3 regions of the Shewanella sp. YQ_9 genome follow, and region 1 is predicted to be linked to each of the others. Evidence: predicted binding sites of a transcription regulator. Region 1 holds the regulator's gene; each other region holds the start of a gene.

Region 1 (4,080 bases):
TTTGCCAGCTGGAGTGACAGATGCTGAAGAAAAGTATGAACATTGCCGACTATGATCCTGAGCTGTTCAAGGCGATTGAGGATGAAACCCGTCGTCAGGAAGAGCACATTGAGCTGATCGCCTCCGAAAACTACACCAGCCCCAGAGTCATGGAAGCCCAGGGCTCACAACTGACCAACAAGTATGCCGAAGGTTATCCAGGCAAGCGTTACTACGGTGGTTGTGAGTATGTCGATGTGGTGGAGACTCTGGCAATTGAGCGTGCCAAGCAGCTGTTTGGCGCTACTTACGCCAACGTTCAGCCACACTCAGGTTCACAGGCCAACAGCGCGGTTTATATGGCGTTGCTGCAACCCGGCGATACCGTACTGGGGATGAACCTGGCTCACGGTGGTCACTTGACCCACGGCTCTCCGGTTAACTTTTCCGGCAAGCTGTATAACATCATTCCTTACGGTATCGACGAGTCCGGCAAGATTGACTACAGCGAACTCGAAACGCTGGCGCTGGAACACAAGCCCAAGATGATCATCGGCGGCTTCTCGGCCTACTCAGGCATAGTTGACTGGGCCAAGCTGCGCGAAATCGCCGACAAAATTGGCGCTTACCTGTTTGTCGATATGGCCCACGTGGCCGGTCTTATCGCTGCCGGTGTTTATCCTAACCCTGTGCCGCACGCCCACGTGGTGACTTCGACCACTCACAAGACACTGGCCGGTCCCCGCGGTGGTGTGATTCTGTCGGCTGCCGACGATGAAGATCTGTACAAGAAGCTGAATTCCGCGGTATTCCCGGGCGGTCAGGGTGGTCCTCTGATGCACGTTATCGCCGGTAAAGCCGTGGCCTTCAAAGAAGCACTGGAGCCGGAATTCAAAACCTATCAGCAGCAGGTGGTTAATAACGCCAAGGCCATGGTTGAGGTGTTCCTCGAACGCGGTTACAAGATAGTTTCCGGCGGTACCAGCAACCATCTGATGCTGGTGGACCTGATTGGCCGTGAGCTGACCGGTAAAGAAGCCGACGCCGCTCTGGGCCGTGCCAATATCACAGTCAACAAGAACTCAGTGCCTAATGATCCCCGCTCACCCTTTGTGACCTCCGGGGTGCGTATCGGTACTCCGGCCATCACTCGCCGCGGTTTCAAGGAAGCCGAAGCCCGTGAACTGACCGGCTGGATCTGTGATGTGCTCGACAATGCTCACGATGACGCCGTTATCGAGCGAGTGAAGGGCCAGGTGCTGGAACTGTGCGCTCGCTTCCCTGTTTACGGTTAACCTTTTCAAGGGAATAGGATAAACTTCGATGGCCGCTGAATTCAGCGGCCATTTTTGTTTCTGCCATTTAGCAGCAGCCGCTGCCGGCAACTGAGCACCAGGAGGCATAATGCATTGTCCATTTTGCAGTGCGACGGATACCAAGGTGATAGATTCCAGGCTGGTGGCAGACGGTCATCAGGTGCGCCGTCGCCGGGAATGTACTCTGTGTCATGAACGCTTTACCACCTTTGAAGGTGCCGAGCTTGTCATGCCCAGAGTGATCAAGCGCGATGGCAGCAGGCAACCGTTCGATGAGGACAAGCTGCGCGGCGGTATGCTGCGCGCCGCCGAGAAACGTCCGGTTTCCATGGATAAGATTGAAGAGGCGATCAGCAAGATCAAGTCCACCCTCAGAGCCACAGGCGAGCGGGAAGTGACCTCGGAAATGATCGGCAATCTGATGATGGATCATCTTATTGAGCTGGATAAGGTGGCCTATATTCGCTTTGCCTCTGTGTATCGTGCCTTTGAAGATGTGTCAGAGTTTGGTGAAGCGATTGCCAAGCTGGAGAAAAAATAGGCTGTCAGTCACAGCCAACTGTTAAGTAACGGAAACCCCCATGTGGTCCAATACTGATATCGCCATGATGAGCCGCGCCATAATGCTGGCTCGCCGTGGCCGTTATACAACCCGCCCCAACCCCAATGTCGGCTGCGTCATCATAGATGCCGGTGGCAAGATTGTCGGCGAAGGCTGGCACCAGCGTGCCGGTGAGCCCCATGCCGAAGTACATGCCCTGAAAATGGCCGCTGACAAGGCCCGCGGTGCTACTGCCTATGTCACCCTCGAACCTTGCAGTCACTATGGTCGCACGCCGCCCTGTGCCGAAGCCTTAATTAAACATGGCCTCAAGCGGGTGGTGGTGGCAATGACAGATCCCAACCCTCAGGTGGCCGGCCAAGGTATCGGCATGCTGCAGGAAGCTGGGATCCAGGTGCAGAGCGGTCTCTTGGCCGAGCAGGCCAGAGAGTTGAATCCGGGCTTTTTATCGCGAATGGAGCGAAATCGCCCTTGGGTCACCCTCAAACTGGCGGCGAGTCTCGATGGCAAGACGGCACTGGCCAACGGTGAGTCCAAATGGATAACCGGCCCCGAGGCGCGCCGCGACGTGCAAAGGCTCAGAGCCCGCAGTTGCGCTCTGCTCACCGGCATTGAAACCGTATTGGCCGATGACCCTTCCCTGAATGTCCGGCACGCTGAGCTTGGCAGCCTGGGTGAAACCCTCAGCGAGCAACAGCTTATTCAACCGCTGCGAGTGATACTCGACAGCAACTGCCGTATGCCGCTCGATGCCAGGCTGTTGCAAATTGCCAGCCCGGTGCTCTTGGTCAGCTGCCGTCCCTATGAGGATGAATTCCTAGCCGCTTTGCCGCCTTATGTCACCACTTTGGTGCTGGCCGGTGAAGACAACAGAGTCGATATCGCGGCGTTGCTGCAACACCTGAGCCAGAGCTGTAATGCGGTGTTGGTCGAGGCCGGGGCAACGCTTTGCGGCGCCTTTATTAGTGCCGGGTTGGCCGATGAACTGCTGCTTTATCAAGCCCCGAAACTGCTTGGCGCCGCTGGCCGAAACCTGCTGGCCTTGCCAAACTATCAGCAGATAGCCGATACCCCGGCGATACGGGTAACAGATCAACGTAAGCTTGGCAATGATACCCGGCTTACTCTCAAGATAGGTGATTGAATGTTTACCGGAATAATTGAAGCTGTCGGTACAATACGGGCACTGGAGCGCCGTGGTGATGATATTCGTCTGACTGTGGCCAGCGGCAAGTTGGATCTCAGTGATGTGCGTCTGGGCGATAGCATTGCCACCAACGGCGTGTGTCTGACCGTGGTTGAACGCCTGGCGGAGGGTTATGTGGCCGATGTTTCGGCCGAAACTGTCAGTCTCACCGGCTTTGACCGCTACAGCGTCGGCACCAAAGTCAACCTGGAAAAGGCGGTCACGCCAAACACCCGCTTGGGTGGGCACTTGGTCAGTGGCCATGTGGATGGTATGGCGCGGGTCATCAGTGTGACTCCAAGGGGCAAGGCGCTGGAGTTTTGGCTCGAGGCACCCGCTGAGCTGGCCCGTTACATTGCCCATAAAGGCTCCATTACCGTCGATGGCGTCAGCCTCACGGTTAACGAGGTCGATGGCCGCAATTTCCGTCTCACCATAGTGCCGCATACCGCCAGTGAAACCACTCTGCTTGAGCTGCGCCCCGGCGATAAGGTCAATCTGGAGGTGGATCAGATAGCCCGCTATCTTGAGCGTCTGATGCAGCACAAAGAGGAAGCGCAGCCGAGCGAAGGTGTCACCCTGGCTATGCTCGCCAAGGCCGGCTTCATGCGCTAGATGTGCGCCAGCCCACTGGTTATCGCGCGCTAACAGGTTAGAATTCATTGATTACACAGAACAAGAGATAAAGGTCTTACAATGGCGCTACACAGTATCGAAGAGATCATCGAGGATATTCGTCAGGGCAAAATGGTTATCCTGATGGACGATGAGGACAGAGAAAATGAGGGCGACCTCATCATGGCGGCGGAGAAAGTTACCCCGGAAGCGATCAACTTCATGGCTCGCTTCGGCCGTGGTCTTATCTGCCAAACCATGACCAAGGCTCGCTGCCAGCAGCTGAATCTGCCGCTGATGGTCAGCAATAACAACGCCCAGTTTTCGACCAACTTCACCGTCTCCATCGAGGCCGCTGAAGGGGTGACCACAGGTATTAGCGCCCATGACCGCGCCGTGACAGTACAGGCGGCTGTGGCTAA
Region 2 (4,080 bases), on a different contig from region 1:
TGCCGTCTTGGCAGAAGGAATAGGGTAGTCCTGGTAGTCCAGCAGGTTATCCAGGGCGCGCACAGCCAAATCGGCAAGGCCTTCCAGTTCGCCCAAGTCTTTTATCGCACCCAGGTTCAGCGCTGACAGAGTACAAAGGGCGATTTCACCATTTGGGTCGTCAATATTGTTCAGTGGCTTGGTTGGCAGGGCAATCTCAAGACACAGGTTGGACTGACGCACTGGGGCCACTTCGGCGTTGAACGGACTGTGGGTGTTACAGTGATCCACGTTCTGCACATAGATACGACCTGTGGAGGCGCGCTCCTGCATCATCAGCGAGAAGAGCTCGACCGCTTTTAGGGTCTTCTTGCGAATGCTCTGGTCCTGCTCATATTTCACATACAGGCGCTCAAACTCGTCCTGATCGGCAAAGAAGGCGTCATATAAGCCGGGAACGTCCGATGGGCTGAACAGGGTGATGTTCTCACCTTTAATCATCCGCTGATACATCAGCTTGTTGATCTGTACGCCGTAGTCCAGGTGACGGATACGGTTGTCTTCAACACCACGGTTATTTTTCAGTACCAGCAGCGATTCAACTTCCAGGTGCCAGATAGGGTAGAACAGAGTTGCAGCACCGCCGCGAACGCCGCCCTGGGAGCAGGATTTCACCGCAGTCTGGAAATACTTGTAGAAAGGCAAACAACCTGTGTGGAAGGCTTCACCACCACGAATAGGGCTTCCCAGAGCGCGAATGCGGCCGGCATTCACACCGATACCGGCTCTCTGACTGACATACTTGACGATGGAAGAGGCCGTGGCATTGATGGAGTCCAGGCTGTCGTCACACTCGATCAACACGCAAGAGCTGAACTGACGGGTCGGCGTACGCACGCCGGACATGATAGGGGTCGGCAAAGAGATCTTGAAGGTAGAAACCGCATCATAGAAGTCTTTGACATACTGCAGCCGGGTTTCCTTCGGATAACGGGCAAACAGGCAAGCGGCCACCAGAATATAGAGGAACTGGGCACTTTCGTAGACTTCATGAGTCACACGGTTTTGCACTAGATACTTGCCTTCCAGCTGTTTGACGGCGGCATAGGAGAAGTTCATATCGCGCCAATGGTCGATATAGCTGTCGAGCACATCCAGTTCTTCACGGCTGTAGTCTTCCAGCACATGCTTGTCGTACTTGCCCATGGCGACCAACTTGCTGACATGATCGTACAGTTTTGGCGGCTCAAACTGACCAAAGGCCTTCTTACGCAAATGAAAAACAGCAAGGCGAGCGGCCAGGAACTGATAGTCCGGAGAGTCGGGAGAGATCAGGTCGGCGGCAGCCTTGATAATGGTTTCATGGATGGCCTCGGTGGGGATGCCATCGAAAAACTGCAGGTGAGAACGCAACTCCACCTCGGAAACCGAGACGTTGTTTAATCCTTTGGCTGCCCAGGTGATAACGCGGTGGATCTTATCGAGATCTATCGTCTCGCGTGCGCCACTGCGTTTGGTAACTGTCATAGTGCTATTCATTGAAGATAGGCCTTGGTTGTAATATCTGTGAAATGACGCGACGGCGTCATTAAACCTTCCCTTGTAAAACAATCAACCGAACAGTTAACGACGGCGGCCCGAGAGGGCTCTGTTAACCGGGAGTTTCCAGTGCAAGACTAGTATGTCTGATTGCTACCGATACACAAGATATGGTGTTTTTCTATATTTTGGATAACAAGATAGTGAGGTATGGCACTTTTTGCAAGCCTGAGTTTTGGGTATATCTTGTGGATATCTTGAGGATATTGACTGGCCGATTCCGCAAAGCGGCATCATTGCTGGCGCACAGTCGTCATGGTCAAAATTCAAGCGATCTCACTCAAGGTGATCGACTGCTAAAATAAGCAGCGATCCGCGATCCCGCGCAGATCCGGTCGGTTAAAGCAGCATCCGGACTGCGACTTTCTTTAAGGTCTTGTCTACTCAGGAAAACAGTGCCAATTTAGTGCTTGTCTTACCTTGTTACCACAATGGCAGCGACATCACTGCCTGTGGATGATTTAACTGCCAATCGGCACCCCATTCCGCCGGTTTATCCTCGGCCGCCAGATATCCCCACATGGCGATGGCAGAGGGCATATTCACCGCCTGCGCCGCTGCTATGTCGCGCTCGGCATCGCCAAGATAGAGAATACGTTCGGGAGCGCAGTTAAGCTGCTGAGCAGCCAGCAACATAGGGGCTGGGTGGGGCTTACGATAGAGGGTTGTATCGGCACTGACCACAGCATCAAAGCGCTTAAGCAGCCCCATGCGCTCTAACAAGGGCCGGGTAAAACGCGCCGGTTTATTGGTGACAATCCCCAGCGGTAAGGCTCTTGATAGGGCACTGTCCAGCAAGGCTTCTATGCCTTCAAACAAACAGGCTTTTTGGCCGTTAACCGCATCATATTCCCTGAGCATCGCTTGCCGGAGATGCTCCTGTTCCTCGGCTGAGGCTTGGGGCACGGCGGCTTGCACCATGGCAAGCGAGCCGTGAGAGGCCAGAGTGCGAAGAAGTTTGCGCTTATCCTCTATCGATACCCCATGGAATGCAAGGGCCAAGGCCAGTGCTTCGGTCAGGTCCTCGGCGGTATCCACCAGAGTCCCGTCCAAGTCGAACAGAATCCCTTGAAACGGCAGCTTAGGCGTCATGGCATCAGTCCTGGCGTTGGCAGGCAATCATATAGTTGACTTCAACGCTCTTGGTGTAACTGAATACGCCACTCAAGGGGTTGTATTTGATGCCCAGCGCGTCACGGCACAATAGTTCGGTGTTTTCTGCCATGGCAATTAATTCGGATGGGCGGATAAACTTACTGTGGTCATGGGTACCTGCCGGCAGCATTTTCAGCACATACTCGGCACCGAGTATGGTTTGCACCCAGGACATGATGTTGCGGTTAATGGTGGAGAAGAACACCCAACCTCCGGGCTTGACCATATCGCAACAAGCCTGGATCACAGATTGCGGATCCGGTACATGCTCGAGCATCTCCATACAGGTAACAGTGTCGTAATGCCCCTGATGATTCTGGGCATGCACTTCGGCGGTTTCCTGCAGGTAGTCTATGCTGACGCCGGCTTCCAGTGCATGCAGCCTGGCGACTTCCAACGGCTCAAAGCCCATATCCAACCCGGTGACCTTGGCGCCAATGCGGGCCATGCTCTCGGACAGAATGCCACCGCCGCAGCCGACATCCAGTACCTGCTTGTCAAAGATACCGCCGGATTGAGCGTCTATATAATTAAGGCGCAGGGGGTTGAGTTCATGCAGTGGCTTGAATTCACCGGCAGGATCCCACCAACTGGCGGCCATACTTTCAAACTTGGCAATTTCCTGAGGGTCGACATTGGGTTGAGAAGACATATTCAGACCTGAAACAGCAATAATAAAGATGTGCCCATTATAACCATATAAGCCATAGGGAAGGGCAGCATAAATTGGCGCCTCAATGTGATCGATAGCACTAAAGGCCAAAAGCTGCACAAAATATCGGCAAGATTCGGTTTTTGATGATAAAAACAGCAACGGAACTCATGTCTATGACGGTGATATCTGCCCCCGCTCGCGACTTGTATCATGCCCTTGGCGTTTTTGGCTGCAAAGGCGGCTTTAAGGACTTCCGACATTAAATAACTGTGTTAGAATGCCAAATCACGTTTGTTGGGCTCGACAATGACACGGATTACAAGTTGTCAGCTAATTTAAGGGGATCGAGCAGTTTATGACTGATCTGGCTTTATCAATTTCGCCAATAAATATTGAAGACGAACTAAAGAACTCCTATCTGGATTACGCCATGAGCGTTATCGTCGGGCGGGCATTGCCAGACGTACGCGACGGCCTCAAGCCGGTGCATCGCCGCGTACTCTTTGCGATGAACGAGCTGAAAAACGATTGGAATAAACCCTATAAGAAGTCGGCACGTGTTGTCGGTGACGTGATAGGTAAGTATCACCCTCATGGTGATAGCGCCGTATACGACACCATAGTGCGGATGGCACAGCCTTTCTCACTGCGTTACACCTTGGTGGATGGCCAAGGTAACTTCGGTTCCATCG
Region 3 (4,080 bases), on a different contig from region 1:
CTTCTAGGTTGTGCTGCATATTCGGGTATTCGCCGTAGCAGATGAAACCACCATTGGCGAGCTCGGGATACGGCTGTTCGAAGTCGAGTTTGTCGTAAGGATTCACCTTCTTCTCCACATCCAGGTGGAAGCTGTTGGTGTAATAGCCCTTGTCGGTAACACCATCAACCAGGCCAAAGCTCTTGGCATCCAGCTTGGCAAAACGGCTGCACAGGCTCTCGCTCGGTGTACTGTAGAGGCTGAAACCATAACCGGTTTCCTCTTTCCAGCGCACTGTAGCCGCCTTGAGGTGAGCCACTATGGCAACTGCTTTCTGCCTCAATGTTTCATCGTCAAACACATGGGTGTCTGTACCATAGAGAGCATTGATTGTCTCATGCAGGCCTATATAGCCCAGAGAGATGGAAGCTCGGCCGTTTTTGAAGATTTCGGCAATGTTATCATCACCGCGCAGGCGCACTCCGCAAGCCCCTTCCATATAGAGAATGGGCGCCACTCTGGCCTTGACGTTGGCCAGACGTTCGATGCGGGTATCCAGCGCCTTGCGGGCCATCTCCAGCCTTTGATCCAAAATGCGATAAAACTCGGCTTCATCACCCTTGGCTTCCAGCGCCACCCTCGGCAAGTTCAGGCTGACTACGCCTAGGTTGTTGCGACCTTCATGCAGCAGCTCGCCGTTTTCCTCATAGGTGCCAAGGAAACTGCGACAACCCATAGGAGTCTTGAATGAGCCAGTAACCTTGACCACCTGCTCATAGTTGAGAATATCCGGATACATGCGGATGCTGGCACACTCGAGCGCCAACTGCTTGATGTCGTAGTTGCAGTCGCCGGCCTTATAGTTGATACCATCACGAATGGCAAACACCAACTTGGGGAAAACCGCTGTCTTGCGGTTCTTGCCAAGGCCTTCCATGCGGATCCGCAAAATAGACTCTTGGATCAGCCTCGACTCCCAGCTGGTACCCAAACCGAAACCGAAGGTAACAAAAGGCGTCTGACCATTGGCGGTATGCAGGGTATTGACCTCATATTCCAGCGACTGGAAGGCGTCGTGACACTCTTTCTTGGTCTGCTCTGTGGCAAACGCCTTGGCATCGGTAATCCCCCACTTGAGCGCAGTTTGATAATGCTTGTCGTAGCTCTTGGCCACAAAAGGGGCCAACACTTCATCTATGCGGTTGATTGTGGTGCCGCCATAAATATGGCTGGCGACCTGGGCGATGATCTGCGCGGTAACTGCGGTCGCAGTCGAGATGGATTTTGGTGTCTCAATCTCGGCATTGCCCATCTTAAACCCTTGGGTCAACATGCCACCGAGATCGATCAGCATACAGTTGAACATAGGGAAGAAAGGCGAATAGTCGAGATCGTGATAGTGGATCTCACCGGCCTCATGGGCGGCAACCACATCCTTGGGCAGGATATGATGTTTGGCATAATGTTTGGCGACAATACCGGCTAGGAGATCCCTCTGGGTGGGAATCACCTTGGAGTCTTTATTGGCATTTTCGTTGAGCAAGGTCGCGTTGCTCTGCTCGACCAGGCCGCGGATCTCCAGATTCAGTCGGCTGCTGGATTCACGGCAGATATCTCTGTCGTGACGATATTCAATGTAGCTACGGGCCACTTGTTTGTACGGCCCTTCCATCAACAGGTTTTCGACCCTGTCCTGCAACTCCTGGATATTGACCTCAGCCTTGTCGGTTACCGCCTGGGTGACCAGCGCTGCGACTGTGGCCGCATAGTCCACATCTTCTATACCGCAGTGGCTAGAGGCTGCCAGCACCGCATCCCTTATCCTTGTTTCATCGAACTGAGTACGGCACCCGTCCCGCTTAATCACTACCGGCATTTCTCTAATCTCCATGTTGTTTATTTAACACCATATATAGTGGTGTTTTATTAACCAAGCACAATATGTAGAGAATTAAGCGACAAATCGCTCTTCAATACCATGATCTGGATCATGGTATTGAAGAGGATGAACAACACTATGGGATTAGTGCCGACGAGCACAACTTGTGGAGATTTTTCCCTTGACCGAGACCCAAACGGCCGCTAGTCAGTACCTCTTTGCCAAGGCCAGATAACTATTGATTTGCCCACTGCCCTGCTGCTGGCTGCCTATGGCTGCTGCGGTGCGCATCAGAGCGCTGACACCACTGAGCCGGGATAACAGTTGAGGATCTTGCTGTGCGGAATCGGCCTTGGCCGCTAGCTTGTTGCTGTTGTTCTCTGCGCTCTCGGCAGTTTGGTTTTCTCCCTTGAGCACGGCGTCTAACTGAGCTGCCACCTTGTTGGCCGCCAAAGAGCTCGATGGGGTATACATCATCCCCATATTGCCCATCAGGCTGTCCGCCCCCTTGAGTGCATTGAGCAAAGGGCTTTGACTGGCCTGTTGTCTGAGCAAACCAATCTGGCCTTGAATAAACTCCTTGAGGCTGGCGTTATCCTTGGTATCAACTCCCATCAGGCCGCTGCCCTGCAATCTGGCCATCTGGCTTTCAGACAACAGCCCTTCGTCGCCGAGGCGCGCCAGCAGCTTGGGTAAATCGGCACTGCTGAACTGGCCTGAGCCGAAAAATTCCTTGGCCAACTCCTGCACCCGCGCGGCTCTTTTACCATCGTTGGAGAGGGATATGCTGTCCTGCCCTATGTTTGCCGAGGCAGAGCCCTGGCTCTTGCTGTCATTGACCGTTTCAGTGTCGACAACCGAGAGGCCGCTGCCGCTGGTAAGACGATTGTTGACGCCATAGGCATCGACCCCGGACAATCTGGGATCCACAGAGGAATGGATAGGCTGCATGTCAGTTTTCCGTCATATCGACGCCCAAGCGGTTGTTTTTAAGACAAGATTGTCAGAAAAATTGTCAAAAAATCGCCCTTGAAGCGCCTTGATGCTGATGATGTGCTGACTATGCAGGAAGTGTGCCCATACCAAGCACTAACAAAAAAGCGCCTGTTTCAGAGACGCCCCAACGCCGCATCAATCAGATGCGAGGCCTGCTGCACCGCCTTCTCACCGGCGGCAATGGCTTCACTGGCACGGTGAAACTCCATGGTGCCTATGTCAGACACCTTGGGCACGATACAGATATCCGGTGGGTCACCCATCAAGCGCGCGCGCTTGTGGCGCTGCTCCAGAATATCCATCGACTGTGACATCACAGCCAACATGCCGGGTTCGGCCTTATTGCCGAGGGAGAACTTGTCGGTCAGGCCGGAAATATAATCCTTGCCCTTGGCCAACAGATCCATAAAACCGTTCTCGGAGGAATGCCCCACCACTTTGTTCTGTAATGAGTGCTCTTCACTGTTGAGTGCCACCGGCAGTACCTGCAACTGTTCGCGCCTGTGACCATGCAGATCGACACCTATCACCAAACTGGCCCCCATGGCTCTGGCCACAGACACGGGAATGGGATTCACCACTGCGCCATCCACCAACCAACGATGGCCCTGACGCACCGGCGACATGATCCCTGGCATGGAGCAGGAAGCCCTGACGGCCTGGCGCAAGTCGCCCTGACGGAACCAGATCTCCTGCCCTGAGTAGAGGTCGGTCGACACCGCTGTAAAGGGATATTTGAGCTCCTCAATCAAGAGATCGCCGATGCGGTCCTGAATGGCATTGAACACCTTGTCACCACTGATGAGTCCGCCCCGGCCCCAACTGATATCCATCAATCCCAACACGTCCCAACTGGAAAAACTGCGCACCCAGTCTTCCAGTTCTTCGAGACGTTCATTGGCATAGGCAGCACCGACCAGGGCACCTATGGATGAACCTGCCACCTTGGCCGGATGCACCCCCATGGCGGCCAGACCTTTGAGTACTCCTATGTGGGCCCATCCTTTGGCGGCGCCACTTCCGAGGGCAATACCGATACAAGGGTTATGACTTTGCGCCATCCTTTCTCCTTAAAAAACTCCAAGCTATGCCATTCAGCCAAAGCAGCATACACCCGAAGCCGGAGCGGCTCCAGATTTTATCCGGCAGGCTTTCAGCCATGAGCTTGCGACCTTTTTAAGCAAAAGTCGCCGCTGTTTCGACACTCCTTTGACTAAATACATGCC

The links. Region 1 encodes NrdR, which represses ribonucleotide reductase genes. Its sites were predicted from a motif close to AAACACNANATNTNGTGTTT; they were not measured.
Region 2: a site for NrdR is predicted at 1,678-1,697, ahead of nrdA (class 1a ribonucleoside-diphosphate reductase subunit alpha). Genes of this name have one in related genera too.
Region 3: a site for NrdR is predicted at 1,881-1,900, ahead of nrdD (anaerobic ribonucleoside-triphosphate reductase). Genes of this name have one in related genera too.

What each region holds. Positions count from the first base shown of each region.
Region 1 is NZ_JBICJO010000070.1:104,645-108,724, reverse strand. It holds gene glyA (serine hydroxymethyltransferase) at 21-1,274, shown strand; gene nrdR (transcriptional regulator NrdR) at 1,384-1,836, shown strand; gene ribD (bifunctional diaminohydroxyphosphoribosylaminopyrimidine deaminase/5-amino-6-(5-phosphoribosylamino)uracil reductase RibD) at 1,877-3,001, shown strand; gene ACF8D4_RS19605 (riboflavin synthase) at 3,002-3,658, shown strand; gene ribBA (bifunctional 3,4-dihydroxy-2-butanone-4-phosphate synthase/GTP cyclohydrolase II) at 3,740-4,080, shown strand, end outside.
Region 2 is NZ_JBICJO010000062.1:19,429-23,508, reverse strand. It holds gene nrdA (class 1a ribonucleoside-diphosphate reductase subunit alpha) at 1-1,518, opposite strand, end outside; gene ACF8D4_RS17075 (HAD family hydrolase) at 2,002-2,670, opposite strand; gene ubiG (bifunctional 2-polyprenyl-6-hydroxyphenol methylase/3-demethylubiquinol 3-O-methyltransferase UbiG) at 2,675-3,385, opposite strand; gene gyrA (DNA topoisomerase (ATP-hydrolyzing) subunit A) at 3,744-4,080, shown strand, end outside.
Region 3 is NZ_JBICJO010000033.1:68,188-72,267, forward strand. It holds gene nrdD (anaerobic ribonucleoside-triphosphate reductase) at 1-1,855, opposite strand, end outside; gene ACF8D4_RS09725 (hypothetical protein) at 2,066-2,809, opposite strand; gene rssA (patatin-like phospholipase RssA) at 2,968-3,915, opposite strand.